2 regions of the Erwinia sp. CGal63 genome follow, and region 2 is predicted to be linked to the other one. Evidence: predicted binding sites of a transcription regulator. Region 2 holds the regulator's gene; the other holds the start of a gene.
The links. Region 2 encodes LexA, which represses DNA repair genes until DNA is damaged. Its sites were predicted from a motif close to TNCTGTATGTACATACAGNA; they were not measured.

Region 1 (4,201 bases), on a different contig from region 2:
GATAAATACGCTGATAAAACGGCAGTACTGCTTTTCGCGGCGCAGCTTCTCCGCCGCGCGTTCGGCCCAGGCGCAGATCGCCTGATGCATATCGGCATAGTCGGTAACGCGATGGCCAAAAGAGCGACTGCAGACAATCTGCTGTTTAGTGGGCGCCAGCTCTTCTATCGCCAGGCAGGATTCGCCGCGCAGCTCGCGCACCGTGCGCTCCATCACCACGCTGAAATGCTTGCGGATAGTGGGAATAGAGCTGTCGGCCAGCTCCAGCGCGTTTTTAATGCCCATCAGCTGCAGACGTTTGCCAACGCGCCTGCCAATGCCCCAGACCTCTTCTACCGGCACCAGCGGCAGCAGCCTGCGCTGGCGCGCCGGATCGGAGAGATCGACCACGCCGCCGGTTTTGCTCCACTTTTTCGCCGCGTAGTTGGCGAGCTTGGCCAGGGTTTTGCTCGGCGCTATGCCGACGCCAACCGTCAGACCGGTGGCTTTCAGCACCTGCTGGCGAACGTCCCGGCCAAACTCTTCCAGCGCCATACAGCCGCTGACGCCGGTAAGATCCATAAAGGCCTCGTCGATAGAGTAGATCTCGGTGGCGGGCGCCAGCTCGGCCAGAATTGTCATCACCCGATGGCTGAGATCGGCATAGAGCGCGTAGTTGGAGCTGAATACCTGCACCTGCTGTCGCTGTAGCTCTTTTTTAATTTTAAAGTAGGGCTCGCCCATTTTAATGCCGAGCCGCTTCGCCTCCGCCGATCGGGAGATAATACAGCCGTCGTTATTGGACACCACGACCACCGGCTTGCCGCGCAGATCGGGCCGGAACACCGTTTCGCAGGAGGTGTAAAAGCTGTTGACGTCAACCAGCGCGAACATGGCGGGTCGATTTCAGAATAAAGGTGACGACGCCGAAAATCTCCAGCTCTTCCGCATCGTGAAAAACCAGCGGCGAGTAGTGGCGGTTGCGCGGCGCCAGCTGCAGGAAAGGGCGGGTGCGCAGCTCCTTGACGGTAAATTCACCGGCGACGGCCGCCACCACGATATCGCCATGCTGCGCCGTCAGCGAGCGATCCACCACCAGCAAATCGTCATGGCTGATGCCCGCCTCAATCATGGAATCGCCGCTCACGCGGATAAAATAGGTGGCGCTGGGATGGCGCAGCACCAGCTTATTCAGATCCAACCTGTCCTCAATATAGTCCTGGGCCGGACTGGGAAAGCCGCAGGGCACGCGCTCAATAAACAGCGGTAAAAAAAGATCTTCCATAAAGTCAGCAGGGGAAATCGGCTGCATAATGCTTATTCCAGTTTAACTGTGTTTATATACAGTATCGCTGAAACAGGGCATCAGGCAAGTTGTTGATCTGAAGTTTCCCGGAAATAACGGTAATTATCGGAATTTCTTCCGTTTTTTTCACAGGGTCGCGCCGGGTTAATAAAGCGCCTTATCCTGAAGCAATAATAATAAATAAGTGGCCGGTAAAGGATAAGCGTGACTTATTTCTTTTTCGCGCTAAGTGAAATTCGCTGCGCCACTATTGCGGCAAATCCGCTAACAACGCGCTTATTGATGGCTTTCCGGACGAAAAAATGGCATAAAATATCAACTTTATCACTGGCGCTTCGCCATGTTTCTTTTCCGGATAATCACGCACGCTTATGTTTTCTTTCGACTGGCACCGTTTTTTTCTCAACGATCTTTCCATCACTTTTTTAGGCGAAGTCGCGGTGCGGGTTATCTTCGCCTACGTCGTGGTGTTCCTGTTTCTGAAAGTCTCCGGCAGGCGCGGCATCCGCCAGCTGTCGCTGTTTGAGCTGGTGATTGTGCTGACGCTCGGCTCGGCTTCCGGCGACGTGACCTTCTATGACGATGTGCCTGTGCTGCCTGTAGCGATGGTTTTTGTGGTGCTGCTGGTGCTTTATCGCTTTACCACTTTTCTGACGGCACGCAGCGCGCGTATCTCCAGATGGATCGAAGGCGAGGTAATTACGCTGATTCAGGATGGTCTTTACAAGCTCGACAGCCTGGACGGACTGAATATCTCGGAAGATGAGTTCTTTATGGAGCTGCGGCAGGAAGGCGTCGAACATTTAGGGCAGATCCGTCTGGCGCTGATCGAGCTGGATGGCGATATCAGCGCCTACTACTTCGATGACGACAAGGTCAAACCCGGCCTTTCGGTGCTGCCGCCCGAACATCGCCAGGACTTTACGCACGTGCCCGCAGACGGTCTGTACGCCTGCAACCACTGCGGGCAGACGCTGTGGCTACAGGCGCAGCAGCAGCTCAGCTGTCCGCGCTGCCAGCGCAAACTCTGGTCGCTGGCGCTGTCCAACCGGCGTTCGCGTTAACCGGCGCTTCGGCTAACGGCTCTGCAGAAAATGATAAGCCGCGCCCAGCATACCGGATTCGTTGCCGAAGGTAGCGGTATCGACCGGGATGGTTTTACCAAACCAGGCCAGATGAAACTTGACCTCCTGCAGAAAGTTTTCCCGTTCGGTAATGCCGCCGCCGAGGAAAATAGATTCAGGATCGAAGGTGTTGGCCAAATTATAAATGCCGGCGCAAAGATCCTGATAAAAAGTGGTCACCAGCCGGGTCGCTATCGGCTCTTTATCATCCCAGGCGGCGAAAACGTCCTTACCGCTGATCTCCTCCACGTCGCGTCCGGTGTGCAGCGCATAGCTTTCCCGCAGCGCGGTCATGGTGCAGTTATCGCCCATCGTATAGCGGCTGACGCTGCCGCCGGCGGGACGCGCCACCAGCAGGCAGCCAAACTCGCCAGCGCGATCTTTTTTGCCGCGCACCAGCGCGCCATTGCAGAAAGCGGCGCCGCCTAAACCTGTGCCTATGGTTATCATCAAAAAGTCGGACATCTTCTGCGCCTTGCCCAGCCAGCGCTCCGCCAGCAGGGCGCAGTGCGCATCGTTTTCCACCGTCGTGGGTAGCGAGGTTTTCTCTTCCAACCATTTGCCCAGATGAAAGTTATCGAACGCCCTGACCGTGCCGCCCATCGACACGAAGCCGCTACGGGGATCGATATAGCCCGGCACGCTGACAGCAATGCCTTCGCAGCCCGGATTTTTTTGCAGCCAGCTCAGGATATCATTGAGAATAGCTTCGCGCGTGCCGGCGTTATCCGCCTTCTCGCTGACCACTATCTCGCCTTTATCCGTGACTACGCCCATTTTTAACGAGGTACCGCCAATATCAAAAACAGCCAGTTTCATTCCGATCTCCTTTTGTTTTTTTTTGAGTATAGCCGCAGCGTTTGCGAGCCCGCGCGCGAGAAGAAGAGAAGAAAGCAGTAGGTTGAGGTGAGATAAGCGCGACAGATCGCAGCGCGGCTTTGGAGGCGGCGAACCCGACCAGCAGGCTCGCCGCAAGACTATTTACTTGCCAGATCTTTGCGATCGTCCAGCGTCTGCTGGTATTCATTCAGAAAGGGTTGCTCCGCCGGATCCAGCCTGTCCATGCCGCTGGTGAAGCGATGCCAGTAGGGATAGCGCGGTGCCGGACGGGTCACCTTTTCAATGCGTTTAATCTGCTCGTCACTTAGCGTCAGCTCCGTCGCCGCCAGGTTGTCCTGCAAATGCTGCTCGGAGCGATTGCCGACGATCAGCGAGCTGATACCGGGCCGCGTCAGCAGCCAGGCGAGGCAGACCCGCGCGGTCGAGACGTTATGCTCTTCGCCAACCTCGGTCAGCACGTCAATAACCTTCCAGGCGTGCTCCATATCATGCACGTAGGGTTCCGGCCAGCCGTTGCCCTGACGGGAAGTCGACGGCGTCTTCACACCGCGTTGCACGGTGCCGGTCAGCAGCCCTTCGCCCATCGGCCCCCAGATCAGCGTACCGATATTCTGATCCAGCGCCATCGGCAGCAGCTCGAACTCCGCCTCGCGCGACTCCGGCGTATAGTAAATCTGCTGGCTTACGGGCTTATAGAGCTGGTTAACTTCGGCGCAGCCCAGCGTTTTCATCATTTGCCAGCCGGTATAGTTCGAGGTGCCGAAATAGCGGATTTTGCCGCTTTTTACCAGATCTTCCAGCGCGCGCAGCGTTTCCTCCACCGGCGTGACGCCATCCCAGTTATGGATTTGGTAAAGGTCGATATGATCGGTTTTCAGCCGCTTCAGGCTGTTCTCGCAGGATTTAATCAGATGAAAGCGCGTGGCCCCACTGTCGTTGGGATCGTCGCTCA
Region 2 (4,201 bases):
TGCTCATTGCACGGCTTTTAATCTGCTATCCGGCTTAAAAATCAACGGGTTTTTGCTGCGTGATGCGGGAAATGTTTACAAATATTTATGTAAATGTAGTTAAAACATTTCAAAACACAACGCCGTTTATCACTTTATTAAGTTAAAAATGGTACAGATTTGACGCTCGAACGATAAGTTTACCGCCAGCGTATCTGCCTGAAATTTCAGCGGCGCGGAAAAGAGAGAGTGGGCGGTCTGTCGCAGACCAGCAGGCAGCAAGCGGGAAAGGCGGAAGCGCGGTGTTTTTATCAGCATTGTGATAATATAACGCGCTAAGCCAGCCTGGGGAGAACTATGAATATTAACAGTCCTGAAAACATCTTGTCGCAGGCGGAAACCATCTGCCAGCAGCGCAACGTCAGGCTGACGCCTCAGCGTCTGGAAGTGCTGCGGTTGATGAGCCAGCATCACGGCGCGATTAGCGCCTACGACCTGTTGGATCTGCTGCGCGCCAGCGAACCGCAGGCCAAGCCGCCTACCGTCTATCGGGCGCTGGACTTTCTGCTGGAGCAGGGTTTCGTACATCGCGTCGAATCGACCAACAGCTACGTTGTCTGTCATCACTTTGAAGAGCCTTCGCATACCTCGGCCATGCTGATTTGCGATCGCTGCGGCGCGGTGGCGGAACAACATGCGGAAGGCGTCGAAGCTATTTTGCAGTCGCTGGCGCAAGCTACCGGTTTCGCGCTGACCAATAGCGTGATTGAAGCGCATGGCCTGTGCGGCAGCTGTGTGGAAGTGGAAGCCTGCCAGCATCAGGATGAGTGCCAGCACGATCATACGCTCGGCAGTAAAAAGCGCGGTCGTTAAAAAGCATAAGCTTCAGAGAAACTTAAGCGGCGCCGCCGCTATAAAAGAACAAGGGCAGCGCCGAAAGCGCTGCCCTTGCTGTAACGTCTTACGGGCTTGCTGCCCCTGTGCACGTTATTTTATCAGAAGCGATGCTTGTTAGTGGTTTCCCAGTCGCCCAGCTCTTTCTCAGCCTGGTCTTTGGTGTAACCGTAACGCTCCTGAATTTTACCGACCAGCTGATCGCGTTTACCTTCTACGACAGTCATGTCGTCATCGGTCAGCTTGCCCCACTTCTCTTTTACTTTACCCTTCAACTGTTTCCAGTTACCGCCGGCTTCGTCTTTATTCATCTTGTTTCTCCTTAACCTTAGGTGATAACAGCTTATCGTTACTGCAAAACTACTGACAGCAACATAAAACGCTGCCTAAGTGCGTAACGTACAGATAATTGTAGTAGAAGATAGCGGGTTTGCACGGCGAGACGGCCTGATTTTGCAAAAAAAGCGAAGCGGCACGGCAGAGAAGTAGAAAAAATAAGGATAATCAATGCGTAACGAGAAAAAACAAAAGCGCAACAAAAGGGAAAGCGGAGATAACCGGAAAAAGCGGTGATTAAAAAGCCATCGTTCGCAGGCTATGCATCGAACGATTATCAGACTGCATTGCGCGATATAAAGAGAGGAAGTAACGAATGCGCCGCCTTAACGACGGCGCAGAGGCAGAAGCGTGCTTTTACAGCCAGCTACCGTTGCGGATGACGCCAACGGCCAGGCCTTCGATAGAGAAGGTCTGCTGGCGCAGATCGACCACGATCGGCTTGAATTCACTGTTTTCCGGCAGCAGATGCACAATGTTGCCCTGCTTTTTCAGGCGTTTTACCGTGACTTCGTCATCGATGCGCGCCACCACGACCTGGCCGTTACGCACGTCCTGGGTCTTGTGTACGGCCAGCAGATCGCCATCCATAATGCCGATGTCTTTCATCGACATACCGCTGACGCGCAGCAGGAAGTCGGCGCCCGGTTTAAAAAGATCCGGATCGACCTGGTAGTGGCCTTCAATATGCTGTTCCGCCAGCAGCGGCTCGCCCGCCGCTACGCGGCCAATCAGCGGCAGCCCGTCTTCGTCTTCCATCATCAGGCGGATACCGCGCGATGCGCCGGAGACGATCTCGATAACGCCTTTGCGCGCCAGCGCCTTCAGGTGTTCTTCAGCCGCATTCGGGGAACGGAAGCCGAGCTGCGTGGCGATCTCTGCCCGCGTCGGCGGCATGCCGGTCTGGTTGATATGCTGGCGTATCAGGTCGTAGACCTGCTGCTGCCTTGCCGTTAATGCTTTCATCCCGCCCCCTGGTTGTTTATACAGTCGACTGTGAGTATATACAGGTATTTCGCCGTTGAAAACCTCAAGTCGGATAAAAAACGTCACTTATTGCCATTTCAGCGCGGCGGTTAGCGGGTAAGCAGCACGCTCAGCCAGACGAAGACCGCCAGTAAAATCGCCAGCAGCACCGCCGCCGAGCCCATATCTTTCGCGCGACCGGAAAGCTCGTGGAACTCGTTGCCCAGCCTGTCGACCACGGCTTCAATCGCGCTGTTCAGTACTTCCACGATAATCACCAAGGCTACGGAGCCTATCAGCAGCACTCTTGCCAGCGGAGCGACGTCCAGCCAGCAGGCGATTGCTATCGCCACCACGGCGGCAACGACTTCCTGACGGAAAGCGGCTTCAAACTGCCAGGCCGCCCGCAGCCCTTTCCATGAATACCCTGCTGCTTTAATGATCCGTGTTAAACCTGAGGCGTTATTTGCCATAATCAGGGAACCCTTTGTTCTGTTTAACGTCAATGTCAGGGTAGCGCACATTATGCAACACCACAGATCTCGTTTACGGATTCTGGTATGCTTGCCGCGCTTTGCTAACAAGAGGCTTTATGTTGTCTATGTCAGGTTGGCGTAATTTATATTACAACTTATTGAATTTACCAGTAAAAATGCTGGTAAAAAGTAAGGCGATCCCCGCTGAGCCGGTCGCTGAACTGGGGCTGGATACGTCGCGCCCCATTATGTATGTACTGCCGTATGATTCAAAGGCCGATCTGCTGGCGCTGCGCGAGCAGTGCCGCAAAGAGGATCTTCCCGATCCCCTGGAGCCGCTGGAGATCGACGGCACGCTGCTGCCGCGCTACGTCTTTATTCACGACGGCCCGCGCGTCTTCCCCTATTACGCGCCGAATCTGGAATCCGTTAAAACGTTCCATGACTATCTGGATCTCCATCGCAGCAATCCGCTGCTGGACGTGCAGATGGTGCCGGTGTCGGTAATGTTTGGTCGTGCGCCTGGCCGCGAGGTTCAGGGCGAGAGCCAGCCGCATCTGCGCGTGCTGAACGGTATTCAGAAGTTTATCGCCGTACTGTGGCTGGGACGCGACAGCTTTGTACGCTTCTCGCCGATGGTTTCGCTGCGCCGTATGGCCACCGAGCACGGCACCGATAAAACCATCGCCCAGAAACTGGCGCGCGTGGCGAGAATGCATTTTGCCCGCCAGCGCCTCGCGGCGGTTGGCCCGCGCCTGCCCGTGCGTCAGGATCTGTTCAACAAGCTGCTGCAGTCGAAAGCGATTGCAAAAGCGGTAGAGGACGAAGCGCGCAGCAAAAAGATCTCCCATGAGAAAGCGCAGCAGAACGCTATCGAACTGATGGAAGAGGTCGCGGCGGACTTCTCCTACGAGGCTATCCGTCTGACCGACAGGATTATGGGCTGGACGTGGAGCAAGCTTTATCAGGGCATCAACGTCAACGGCGGCGAGCGCGTGCGCCAGCTGGCGCAGGACGGTCATGAAATCGTCTATGTGCCGTGCCATCGCAGCCATATGGACTATCTGCTGCTCTCTTACGTGCTCTATCATCAGGGCCTGGTGCCGCCGCATATCGCCGCCGGCATCAACCTCAACTTCTGGCCGGCCGGCCCGATTTTCCGTCGTCTCGGCGCCTTCTTTATTCGCCGTACCTTTAAGGGCAATAAGCTTTATTCCACCGTGTTCCGCGAATATCTGGGCGAGCTGTTCACCCGTGGCTATTCCGTGGAATATTTTGTGGAAGGTGGTCGTTCCCGTACCGGACGCCTGCTCGATCCGAAAACCGGCACGCTGTCGATGACGATCCAGGCGATGCTGCGCGGCGGCAACCGTCCTATCACGCTGGTGCCTATCTATATCGGCTACGAGCACGTGATGGAGGTTGGCACCTATGCGAAGGAGCTGCGCGGCGCCACCAAAGAGAAAGAAGGCTTTATGCAGATGGTGCGCGGGCTGCGCAAGCTGCGTAATCTGGGCCAGGGCTACGTGAACTTTGGCGAACCGCTGCCG

Region 1: a site for LexA is predicted at 1,309-1,328, ahead of umuD (translesion error-prone DNA polymerase V autoproteolytic subunit). Genes of this name have one in related genera too.

What each region holds. Positions count from the first base shown of each region.
Region 1 is NZ_JAKUMN010000001.1:600,747-604,947, forward strand. It holds gene umuC (translesion error-prone DNA polymerase V subunit UmuC) at 1-873, opposite strand, end outside; gene umuD (translesion error-prone DNA polymerase V autoproteolytic subunit) at 857-1,291, opposite strand; gene MKZ79_RS02535 (DUF421 domain-containing protein) at 1,657-2,349, shown strand; gene MKZ79_RS02540 (ROK family protein) at 2,362-3,228, opposite strand; gene MKZ79_RS02545 (aldo/keto reductase) at 3,387-4,201, opposite strand, start outside.
Region 2 is NZ_JAKUMN010000003.1:28,913-33,113, reverse strand. It holds gene zur (zinc uptake transcriptional repressor Zur) at 337-852, shown strand; gene MKZ79_RS11415 (CsbD family protein) at 975-1,184, opposite strand; gene lexA (transcriptional repressor LexA) at 1,567-2,175, opposite strand; gene MKZ79_RS11405 (diacylglycerol kinase) at 2,286-2,648, opposite strand; gene plsB (glycerol-3-phosphate 1-O-acyltransferase PlsB) at 2,777-4,201, shown strand, end outside.